One region of the Pseudomonas sp. MYb118 genome, then DNA from elsewhere that is predicted to be linked to it. Evidence: riboswitches for the same ligand, from Rfam matches in the RefSeq annotation. Region 1 holds a riboswitch; each other region holds the start of a gene.
What was found. A riboswitch is a leader RNA that binds a small molecule or an ion and turns the genes downstream of it on or off. The one in region 1 is predicted to bind cobalamin.
Positions count from the first base shown of each region.

Region 2: another riboswitch for cobalamin. It lies ahead of ABVN20_RS25985 (ABC transporter substrate-binding protein); the one in region 1 lies ahead of cobW (cobalamin biosynthesis protein CobW).
Region 3: another riboswitch for cobalamin. It lies ahead of ABVN20_RS04655 (TonB-dependent receptor); the one in region 1 lies ahead of cobW (cobalamin biosynthesis protein CobW).
Region 4: another riboswitch for cobalamin. It lies ahead of cobO (cob(I)yrinic acid a,c-diamide adenosyltransferase); the one in region 1 lies ahead of cobW (cobalamin biosynthesis protein CobW).

Region 1 is NZ_JBFRXN010000003.1:573,975-576,863, reverse strand. Features, by position in the region: gene cobN (cobaltochelatase subunit CobN) at 1-873, opposite strand, end outside; gene cobW (cobalamin biosynthesis protein CobW) at 877-1,938, opposite strand; cobalamin riboswitch at 2,037-2,250, opposite strand; cobalamin riboswitch at 2,415-2,642, shown strand; gene ABVN20_RS24050 (CbtB-domain containing protein) at 2,760-2,889, shown strand, end outside.
Region 2 is NZ_JBFRXN010000003.1:1,056,194-1,059,082, forward strand. Features, by position in the region: gene ABVN20_RS25975 (cupin domain-containing protein) at 1-489, opposite strand, end outside; gene ABVN20_RS25980 (TspO/MBR family protein) at 611-1,060, opposite strand; cobalamin riboswitch at 1,167-1,362, shown strand; gene ABVN20_RS25985 (ABC transporter substrate-binding protein) at 1,490-2,503, shown strand; gene ABVN20_RS25990 (FecCD family ABC transporter permease) at 2,512-2,889, shown strand, end outside.
Region 3 is NZ_JBFRXN010000001.1:987,809-990,697, reverse strand. Features, by position in the region: gene ABVN20_RS04655 (TonB-dependent receptor) at 1-1,090, opposite strand, end outside; cobalamin riboswitch at 1,197-1,405, opposite strand; gene ABVN20_RS04650 (autotransporter-associated beta strand repeat-containing protein) at 1,780-2,889, opposite strand, start outside.
Region 4 is NZ_JBFRXN010000001.1:98,796-101,684, forward strand. Features, by position in the region: gene ABVN20_RS00495 (sorbosone dehydrogenase family protein) at 1-172, opposite strand, end outside; gene ABVN20_RS00500 (hypothetical protein) at 236-820, opposite strand; cobalamin riboswitch at 977-1,192, shown strand; gene cobO (cob(I)yrinic acid a,c-diamide adenosyltransferase) at 1,274-1,885, shown strand; gene ABVN20_RS00510 (cobyrinate a,c-diamide synthase) at 1,882-2,889, shown strand, end outside.

The sequences.
Region 1 (2,889 bases):
GATGGCCTGGATCACCGGGATGTTGCGCCGGAACGGACGCAGGTGCGGCGCCTCCGGGCTGGATTGGGCAAAGCCGGTGGTGTTGAGAATGACCGACGCCTGGACCTCGTCCAGCCAGTCCTCGACCACCGCCAGGCAACCGGGCTCCTTCAGGCTGGCCAGCGCCACCGGCAAGGGATTGAGCCCCGCCGCTTGCAGGCGCTGGCAAAACACGTCGATGAACCCGGTGTTGGCCGCCTGCAAGTGCGAGCGGTAGAACAGCACCGCCGCCACTGGCTGACCGCCCTGCCAGTCGGCTTGCCAGTCGCTCAGGGCCGCCGGGCTTTTACGTGGGTGGTAGATCGCCGTACGTGGCAGGGTTTGCGGCTCGCCCCACGCGTAATCACGGCCCAGCCAGCGATTGGCCAGGCAGCGAAACAGGTCCAGCGCGTTGGCCATGCCGCCCTGGCGCAGGTAATGCCAGAGCCGGTCTCGGTCTGGAGCAGCAACCGTGCTCAGGTCACTGAGTTCGGGATCGGGACGGTCATCGCCTGGCACCAGAATCAATTGCACGCCCCGGCGCGACAGCTCGATCATTTGCTCGACGCCATAGCGCCAATAGGCAATGCCACCATGCAACGAGATCAGGATGACCTTGGCATGGCGCAGCACCTCGTCGACATACAGGTCGACCGAGGCGTGATTCTGCACCTGCATCGGGTTGGCCAGGCGCACGCTGGGGTAGTCGTCGGGCAGTTGCTGCGCTGCTTCGGCGAGCAAGGCCAGGCTCGAGTCGCCGCTGCACAGGATCACCAGCTCAGCGGGGGTTTGTCCAAGGTCGGCAATGTTGTCATCCGACACGAAACCGCCGGGCTGGGTCCTGAGCAGGTGCATGGGTTAAACGCTGAGCGCGGCGCGCAGCTGCGCTTCGAGTTTCGCCGCGTCCAGCTCCTGGCCGATCAGCACCAGGCGCGTGGTGCGCGCTTCGTCGCTGTTCCACTTACGGTCGAAGTGCTTGTCGAAACGCGTGCCCACGCCCTGGATCAGCAGGCGCATCGGCTTGTTCGGGATCGCCGCGAAACCCTTGACCCGCAGGATGTCGTGCTGCACCACCAACTGGGTCAGCGCATCGAGCAACAGGCTTTCGTCGGCCTGGGGCAGCTCGATGGAGATGGAGTCGAACGCGTCGTGGTCGTGATCGTCCTCACCTTCGTGGTGGTGATCGTGGTGGCTGTGGCGGCTGTCGATGTGCTCCTCAGAACCGGCGCCCAGGCCGATCAGCACATCCAGCGGCAGACGACCGCTGCTGGCTTCGATGATCTTCACCGCTGGCGGCAGTTCCTCGGCGACTTCCTGGCGCACACGAGCCAGGTCTTCGGCGTTGATCAGGTCAGCCTTGTTGAGGATCACCAGGTCGGCGCTGGCCAGTTGGTCGGCGAACAGTTCGTGCAGCGGCGACTCGTGATCCAGGTTCGGATCGAGCTTGCGCTGGGCGTCCACTTGATCGGGGAATGCGGCAAAGGTGCCGGCGGCCACGGCCGGACTGTCGACTACGGTGATCACCGCATCAACTGTGCAGGCGCTGCGGATTTCCGGCCACTGGAAGGCTTGCACCAGCGGTTTGGGCAAGGCCAGGCCGCTGGTTTCGATGAGGATGTGGTCCAGATCGCCACGGCGCGCTACCAGTTCGCGCATCACCGGGAAGAACTCCTCCTGGACGGTACAGCACAGGCAACCGTTGGCCAGTTCGAACACGCGGCCCACGGCTTCTTCCTCGGTGCAGCCGATGGAGCATTGCTTGAGGATTTCGCCATCAATGCCCAGCTCGCCGAATTCGTTAACGATCACCGCGATGCGCCGGCCTTCGGCGTTGTCGAGCATGTGCCGCAGCAAGGTGGTCTTGCCCGAGCCGAGGAAGCCGGTGACGATGGTGACGGGGAGTTTGGCCAGTGTTTTCATCGGATGCCCTTTGGCAAGGTGGCGGGCATACGGGACGACGAGCGCTGCAATCCAAGTGCGCGCAAGCATTTCGCCACCGGATCACCCCGCCCGGTTGTAGTGAGAATCTGTTTCGAGGCAGGTCTCCTGGCTGACAGTGTGCCGGGCGATGGGCCCGGCATTCGCTGCGCCTTCCCGCGAACCCGTTGTGCAGGGTTTGCAGTGGCGTGGCAGCGAACATCACCGTTCACAGTTGCGGGGGCAGCCGCGGCATCGACCGCGTTCCCTTCTTAGCTTCGCCAATGGCGAAGAACCTCGTGGGGACAAGGCTACGCATCGTGTTGGGGCGGGTCAAATTCTTGTGCTGGCAGGTCGGACGCCATCGCGAGCAAGCTCGCTCCTACAGGGGGAGGTGAACGCAGACCCACTGTAGGAGCGGGCTTGCCCGCGATGGGGTCTACGCGGTCTCGATTGACGGCAAAGCCGCCCCATGCTCTCCTACACACTTTGTTACGGGTGCCCTTCACAGGGTGAAACGGGAAACCGGTGAATCATGTGCTTTACTCAAGGCCATGTCAGTCCGGTGCTGCCCCCGCAACGGTAAGCGAGCGAAGAATCACAGCCACTGTGCCGGCCACCGGCATGGGAAGGCGATTCTTGCAGGTTCGGGCTCTGGTCCAAGCCCCTCGTGAGCCCGGAGACCGGCCCGCAACACAACGTGACGTTACGATCACGAAAACAACAAACCCGCGGTGGGCGGGCGCTGTTCGAACCTCTGCGTGCCCGATACGCAGGGTCCCTGCATGCGCTCCCGTCACCCTGACAGAACAGAGGGAAGCGCCATGTCGATCATCAGCAGCACCGGCCACACATCCGCCAGCACCACCACGACCACCCTGACCCAACGCCTGACCGCCGCCGTCTGCGCGTCGATCCTGGGCGCGTGCCTGGTCTACTTCGCCGGTTTCTCGC
Region 2 (2,889 bases), 480 kb from region 1:
CGCCTGGCGAGGATCGTCCGCCGCATCAATGTATTTGAGGCCCAACGGTCCGATCCCGTAGACCTGAGTGACATACTCCCCGGACTTCGCCCAATGGAAATGCGGCGTATTGCCCGGCAGCACGACCACACTCCCGGGCCCATACGCCACCAGTTTGTCAGCGTCGAAGGTCGTGCCCTGGCCAATGTAGAACACGCCTGAAATCACTGTGTAGATACGATCTTCAGGATGGGTATGCGGCATCAGCTTCAAGCCGTCCGGCACTTTCACCCGTACCACGTAGGGCCCCGGCTGGCTTGGGTTGCCGACGATCACCGCGAGTTTCGCCGCGCCGGGAAAGGCCGCGAAACCCTGCCATTGCACGTCTTCATTGCGTATCGACGAATATTGTTTGTTGTCCAGCGCGGCGGACCAGGCCGGGGCAGCGAGGGCGGCGCCGGCCGCGATGAGCAATGCGCCGATGGCGCGACGTGAGCCGGAGTTATTCATGTGTGCGTTCCCTGATGACGGTCGCAGGGCACGGCCTGCGAACTGGAACGCGATGATATTTTTCCGCGGGACGCGAATAAATCACGTCCCGGGCACTTCAGTTCTTACACGGCGTAACAGGCTAGCGCGGGTTGAGCCGCAGGATGGAAAAATTCAGCGCGGCCGCCACGCACAGCCACACCAGGTAGGGAAACAGAATCAACCCGGTGATGATGTCCAGGCGCAGCGCCATGACCACCATGGCCGCGACCACCAGCCACAACACCACCAGTATCACCATCCCCGCCAGCACGTGATGGGCGCCGAAGAACACCGGCGTCCACAGCGTATTGAGCGCAATCTGCGCTGCCCACAGCGCCAGCACCGTCTGGCTGCCCGGAATGAGGGTCAGGCGATAGCCCGCCCAGGCCAGCAGCAGGTAGATGAGTGTCCACGCCACGGGAAAGACCCAGTTGGGCGGTGTGAAGCCAGGCTTGACCAGTGAGCGATACCACTCGCCCGGCTTGAACAGCATACCGGTGCTGGCCGCGGCCGCGCAGGCCAGGAGGAAGATGAAGAAGTTCGTGGTCATGGTCGCTTCCTGTCTCGGTTCATTTTCAACTTGGACGTGCCTTGCCCCGTTAAAAGTTCACCCCGCCGAGGGTGAAAAAAACCACGTTCCCCCTTGGCGGCCCGATCGACTACCATACGCCGCCGGTTCCCGAAGGGGACTAACAGGGAATCCGTAGCGCCGCACCTGGCGCCAATCGGAACTGCCCCCGCAACTGTAGGTGCCGAGCCTGCTCCAAGTTGGCCACTGGATCTGATCCGGGAAGGCTGGAGCCTGGCGACGACGCATCAGTCAGGAGACCTGCCGGCCAAGCAAATCACTGACCGGCGGGGTGTCCGGGGAGGACATCTTTGCCGACCGGCCTTGCCCTGCCTTAGCGCAGCGTTCGATGGTGTGTTTCCAGACCCGTACCGCGCCCGTTCAACGTACGGTTCAAATGGAGATTGCCTCATGCTGTTGCCCCGCCTTACCGCGCTGTTCGCCGGCCTGGGTCTGTGTGCCCTGGCGCAAGCCGCCCCTACGCAATACCCGCTGACGATTGACAACTGCGGCACTCCCCTCACGTTCGCGCACGCCCCCACCCGCACCGTGACCATCGGCCAGGCCGGCACCGAGATGCTTTATGGCCTGGGCCTGGGTGACAAAGTGGCGGCCACCTCGCTGTGGTTCAACGACGTGCTGCGGGCGTACAAGGCACAGAACGACAAGGTCGAACGCCTGGCCAATAACGAGCCGAGTTTTGAAGCGGTGATCGGCAAGCGTCCGGAACTGGTGACCGTGGAATTCGAGTGGATGGTCGGCCCGCAAGGCGCCGTGGGCACCCGCGAACAGTTTCATGAACTGAAGATCCCGACCTACCTGCTGCCGTCCGATTGCGAAGGCAAGGACAACCTGGTCGGCGCCGACGGCACCCGCCTGGAGCCATTCCGCATCGACACCCTCTACAAGAGCATCGAGCAACTGGCGCAGATTTTCGACGTGCAGGCACGGGGCGAACAATGGGTTGGCGAGCTCAAGGCCAAGCTGGCCGCTTCGGTGGCCAAGGTGCAGAACAAAGGCGTGAAAAAGGCCAGCGCGCTGGTGTGGTTCTCCAGCACCGACATGAACGTCGACCCGTTCGTGGCCGGGCACAAGGGCATTCCGGACTTCATGCTCAGCACCCTGGGCATTCGCAACGTGGTCGAATCCGACGAAGAATGGCCGACCGTGGGCTGGGAAACCATCGCCAAGGCCAACCCGACGTTCCTGGTGATCGCGCGTATGGACCGCCGCCGTTTCCCCGCCGATGACCATGAGAAGAAACTGGCATTCCTGCGCAGCGACCCGGTCACCCGCAACATGGACGCGGTGAAAAACAACCGCATCATCATCCTCGACGCCATGGCCCTGCAGGCCAGCGCACGGATGTTCGAGGGACTTGAACAAATGGCCAGCGCCATCGACGGCTTCGACCTGCCGAAATGACTGCGCTCCTGATTCGAACCCTGCTGGCATTGGCCCTGCTGTTACTGGCGGTACTCGCCGGGGTGGCCATTGGCGAAACGGCCATCGAGCCGAGCGTGGTGTTCCAGGTGCTGGCCAACAAACTGTGGGATGCCGGTTATGTCCTGAACCCCATCGACGAAGGCATCGTCTGGAACTATCGCCTGACCCGCGCCCTGGTGGCGGCTGCGTGCGGTGCGGGGCTGGCGACTTGCGGGGTGATTCTGCAGTCGTTGCTGCGCAATCCGTTGGCCGACCCGTACTTGCTGGGCATCAGCGCCGGGGCATCGACCGGCGCGGTGCTGGTGGCGCTGCTGGGTGTCGGGGCCGGGTTGCTGACGTTGTCGACGGGGGCATTTGTCGGGGCG
Region 3 (2,889 bases), on a different contig from region 1:
ACGACTGACGATCGCCGATCTGTTCCTGGGTCTGCTTGATGCTGATGAAGCTGCTGCGCCGCACCTGATCACCTGGCAGCCAGGTGTAGGTTTCGGCATTGCGCCAGCGCCTTTGCGTCTTGAGGAAATACAGCTGGTTGCTGGCGCTCAGGTTGTCGCTGATCACCCAGTCGGTCACCAGGCGCGTGGACTGGTCGTTGTAATGCACCGTGGCGTTATCGACGTTGTAGTTGTGATCGCGCAGGTGCTCGCTGAAGTGGCCATTGACCAGTGGCGTACCGAAATACTGCTGCGGGTCCTGGTCGCCGTAGTCGTGGCTGAAGGTGAAGCTCAGGTCATCGCTGGCCTGCCAGCGCAGCGAACCACTGATGGCGATGCTTTCGGAGTCGCCGCGATCGACCCAGCCATTGCTGGCCAGTTGATTGAGGTTCAGGCGATAACTCAGGGTGTCGGTCAGCGAGCCGCCGCTGTCCAGCGCGGCTTGACGGCGGTCATCGGAACCGTAGCCCAGGCGCACATGATTACGCACTTCGCCCTCGAACGGTTTCTTCGGCACCACGTTCACCACGGCGCCGGTCGCGCCCTCGCCGTACAGCACCGAAGCCGGGCCGCGCAGGATGTCGATGCGCTCGACCGACCAGGTGTCCACCGGGAACGTCACGGTGCCGGCACCGACGTACAGGCGTGTGCCGTCATAGAGTTGCATGGTCGAACTGTGCCCGGTGAAACCCCGCGCCGACAACGCCGTGCCGCCGTTGCCAGGGGTGCCGATGTTGGTGATGCCCGGGGAGCGGGTGACCGCATCCTGCACGGTCGCGTTGTTGCGCTTGAGGATCTGCTCGGAGCTGATGCTGGTCACGCTGGCCGGGGTTTCCAGCGGCGTCAGGTTGAGGCGCGAGCCACTGGTACTCGGCGTCAACAGGTCCGGTGGGGGTGTTTGCTCGGCGGTACCGGTAATCGCGGTAGCGGGCAGCGCCAGGGATTTGTCTTCGTCCGCCGCCAGGGTTGGAGCAGAGAGAAACACGCACGGGACAAGGCTTGCACGCAGCCAGGTGCCTTGCAGGGAATGGATCAGGGAATTACGGGACATGTCGTTCCACTTGAAGCAGGAATGAATGAATCCCGGAGGGAATAACGCATAGGGAATCGCAGGCGAGCGCGCCCACGGAACCGGCCTGCGCCCGCCCACCGCGGGTTTGCCAAACGATGCTTCAGGCCGGTCTCCGGGCTCGCGAGGGTCATGAACCATTCACCTTCCCATGCCGAGGCACAGTGGTCTGTCGAATGCTTCGCTCGCATACCGTTGCGGGGGCAGCGCCGGACTGATCATCGAAAAAATGACGAACCGGCTTCCCGTTTCACCCCATGCACGGCGGCATGGGACACCTGAAACAGGCGCGCAGGGGACCATTAAAATGACATCAGGTCAAGGAATCGACCGGGATTTTCTGGCGGTTCTTGATTTCAGACATGGCGCATGAGCACGCGGCCTGTATTGCCAGTTACCTGGTGTGGCGGCATACCGGGATTTATCACGCTCAACGGGTGAGCGTTTTCCGAGGATGTTCGGCTTTCGGAGGTGAAGAAACTTCGGGGGCGGGAGTGATCGTTGAGCTCTGCCGGTGGAGCGCTTTTTTGTGCTGTGCTTCAGGGCCTCATCGCGAGCAGGCTCGCTCCCACAATGGTTTGTGTTGATTCAAAGATATCAATCACACAACAAATCCACTGTGGGAGCGAGCCTGCTCGCGATGGGGCCCGCAAGAACAACTCACCCCTCAATCAGAACCCCATACTGAAACTCACCGTCATCGCATGGTCCTTGCTCTCGCTCGACAACTGCCCCGAATAACCAATCCCCAACTTCCCGCTTTCGCTGATCCGGAAATCCACCCCCGCTTCAACCACCGCGGCATCCTTGGCAATCGGTACCCCCTGGGTGCTGAACGAGGCGCCGCCGTCAATGAAGGTCAGGTCGGCATCAGGTTTGGTGTCGCCGAAGGCATGGCGCCAGCCTATCGAAGCACGCGGCGTGAACTCGCCGCCGCTGTCGAGCTTGATCACCTTGCCCGCACGCAGGCCCACGGTGGAGAACGTGATGTCCTGGTCGGCATCGGCCTTCAGTCGCCCTACCCCGCCTTTTTCCTTGGCGGTGTCGCTGTCGTAGTTGACATAGGAGAGACCGGCGAACGGTTCCAGGGCGATACCACCGGCTTCGATGGCATAACCGACTTCACCGAAGACCTGAGCGCTGCGGGCATCGTAGTGGGCTTTCAGGCGGTCGTTATAGGCGCCGACGCTGACGTCGCGCTTGCTCTCGATGTCATGCCAGCTATAGGCCGCACCGAGGCGCACGGCCAGGGCGTCGAACTGTGAGCTGAGATACGCGGCCAGGTGGTAGCTCTCCACCGTGGCATCGGAGCGGCGGTCGCTGGCGTCGATGTCGCTACGGGTGTAACCGGCGGCCATGCCGACGCGCCATTGATCATCGAGCTGCTTGTCGGTGCCGAGCATGAAACCGCTGAGGTTGCGGTCCAGGCTGGCGCTGTTGCTGTCGCCGTCGGACTCGCCCCAGGCTCCAAGTGCACGGGCCCAGCCGACCATCTCGCCGTGACAACCGCTGCTGCTCAGCTGGTTGTCACTGGGTGCCAGCGCGCGGCGCGGGTCGTCTGCGCGAGAGCACGACGGCTGGCGCATACGGTCGTTGACCGCGTCGCGAATGTAGCGCGAGTCCTCGAGGATCGTGCTCGCGGTACTGGCGTGGATTTCCCCGGACAGACTGTCGTAGGCCGCGCGGGCACTGGCGGTGTCGAGGTTGAGGATTTCATTGCGCAGGGTGTCCCCGGCGGGACCATTGCGCAACAGGGCCGAGGCCACGCGGCGCTGGTTGCC
Region 4 (2,889 bases), on a different contig from region 1:
CCGGCCAGCCGATGGCCGGGGCGATGTTCATCGTCGGGAACAGGGTTTTGTTCGGTGGCGGCAATTGCGGCGCCGGGCCGGTGCCGTCGGAGACTTGCAGGGTGGAGGTTTCACCGCAGGCGGCGAGCCCTGCGGCGAAGGCGATGACAAGAACGGGCGGGAGCTTGCGCATGCTGATCTTCCTGTGAAGGCACCTGATCAGTAGAGAAGCGCAAGCCCGCGATGGTTCAACCGGTCAGCCGCGGGCTTCCTTGAACAGCACGGCGATGCCGGGATGGTAGTTGCCGGCTTCGTTGCGCAACTTGCGGTAGGCGTAGGGGAAGTACCAGGCCACGGCACAGGAGTGTTCCTTTTGCAGGTCATCGACCATGTCCTGCAACTCTTCCGGCGTGGCGCCGTGCTGGGCCTTTTGCGGTGCGACGAACAGGCAGCCCAGTTTCAGGTCGCTGGTGTAGCTGATGCGCTTGGCATCGCTGGTGATCTCCGCCAGCGCCTGGGTCAGGTTCAGGCTGTTGACCCGCGGCCAGCGCTGGGTCGCTTGCAGGTAGACGCGTGTTTCGCTGGAGGCGATGAACAGGTCGGCGCGCGCGTTGCGTTCGCCTTCTTCGATTTGCTTGCGGGTCTGGGTGTCTTGCAGGGTGACCATCTCGGCCATCCAGGCGGCGGCCGCGAGCAGGCCCAGGTTGGCTTTTTCGTCGTGCCAGTAAGGCGTGTCGTTATCGCCACGCACGGCGTTGTAGCGGTCGATACAGTCAAACCAGCGTTCCAGCAGCGGGCGCAGGAATTCCAGTCGCGGATTGCTGATGTTCATGCCTTGCATGGGACTCACCCTTGTTCTTGTGATGTTGGGTTTATGGCTCTTTGATATCACTGTTGAAAGTGTGGCACAAGATTGGCGTCATTTTATTGATCGACGGCAGTGATTCGTCTGTTGGCGCCCCCGGCTTTAATTGACGCTCCACCCCCAACCCTCTAACCTTCGCGGCTTGTTTCAGGTGCTCTGTGACCGCGGTCGACAGAGTGAAACAGGGAAGCCGGTGAGTGCGTGCACGATCCCGGCGCTGCCCCCGCAACGGTAAATGAGTGAAAGCTGTGTTTTGAGCCACTGTGTCGCAACCGACATGGGAAGGTGCGCAGCCAGGCGTGAGGCCGCTCATGAGCCCGGAGACCGGCCTGATTCAATCCAGCGGCATCACGGTGGGCGATGCCGGGCTTCCTGCCTTCTATTCTTGTGCCTGCCCGCCGTTTTTCAGCTTCAACGGAGAGCTCCCCCATGACTGATTCCCCTGATCGTGACGACCGCCATCTAGCGCGCATGCAGCGCAAAAAGGCCGTGATCGACGAACGCATCGCCAACTCGCCCAACGAATGCGGCCTGCTGCTGGTGCTGACCGGCAATGGCAAAGGCAAAAGCAGCTCGGCTTTCGGCATGCTTGCCCGCTCCATGGGCCACGGCATGCAGTGCGGCGTGGTGCAGTTCATCAAGGGGCGCAACAGCACCGGTGAAGAATTGTTCTTCCGCCGTTTCCCGGAGCAGGTGCGTTTCCACGTGATGGGCGAGGGCTTCACCTGGGAAACCCAGGACCGCCAGCGCGACATCGCGGCTGCCGAAGCGGCATGGGCGGTGTCCCGTGAACTGCTCAGCGATCCTTCGATCGGTCTGGTGGTGCTGGACGAGTTGAACATCGCCCTCAAGCACGGCTACCTCGACCTCGATCAAGTGCTCAGCGATTTGCAGGCGCGCCCGCCGATGCAGCACGTGGTGGTGACCGGCCGTGGCGCCAAGCCGGAAATGATCGAGCTGGCCGACACCGTTACCGAAATGGGCATGGTCAAGCACGCCTTCCAGGCCGGTATCAAAGCGCAGAAGGGCGTCGAACTGTGAGTGAGCCACGTCATTGCCCGGCGGTATTGATTGCCGCGCCGGCCTCCGGTCAGGGCAAGACCACCGTCACCGCCGCCCTGGCCAGGTTGCACCGCAACCAGGGGCGCAAGGTGCGCGTCTTCAAGTGCGGTCCTGATTTTCTCGATCCGATGATCCTCGAGCGCGCCAGCGGCGCGCCGGTGTATCAGTTGGACATGTGGATGGTCGGCGAGCAGGAAAGTCGACGCCTGTTGTGGGAAGCCGCTGCCGAAGCGGACCTGATTCTCATCGAAGGGGTCATGGGCCTGTTCGACGGCACACCGTCCAGCGCTGACCTGGCGCGGCACTTCGGTGTGCCGGTGCTCGGGGTGATTGACGGCACGGCCATGGCGCAGACTTTTGGTGCCCTGGCGCTGGGTCTGGCCCGTTACCAACCGGACTTGCCGTTCGCCGGTGTCCTGGCCAACCGTGTCGGCACCCTGCGCCATGCCCAATTGCTCGAAGGCAGCCTGACCGAAGGTTTGCGCTGGTATGGCGCGTTGTCCCGGGAAACCGCGATCGAGTTGCCGAGCCGCCACCTGGGCCTGGTCCAGGCCAGCGAATTGAACGATCTGGACCTGCGTCTCGATGCCGCGGCCGATGCCCTGGCCAGCAGTTGCGAAGTCGCGCTGCCACCGGCCGTGACATTTGCTGCACCCGAGGTGATTGCCGTCGAGCCTTTGCTGAGCGGCGTACGTATTGCCGTGGCGCGCGACGAAGCCTTCGCGTTCACCTATGGCGCCAGCCTCGACCTGTTGCGGGCGATGGGCGCCGAGCTGGCATTCTTCTCGCCGATTCGCGATTCGCAACTGCCGCCAGCCGACAGCCTGTATCTGCCGGGCGGTTACCCGGAACTGCATCACGTGGCGCTGGCGCAGAACACGTCGATGCTCGAAGCGATCCGTGCTCACCATGCCGCCGGCAAACCCTTGCTGGCCGAGTGCGGCGGCATGCTCTACCTGCTCGATTCGCTGACCGACGTCGAG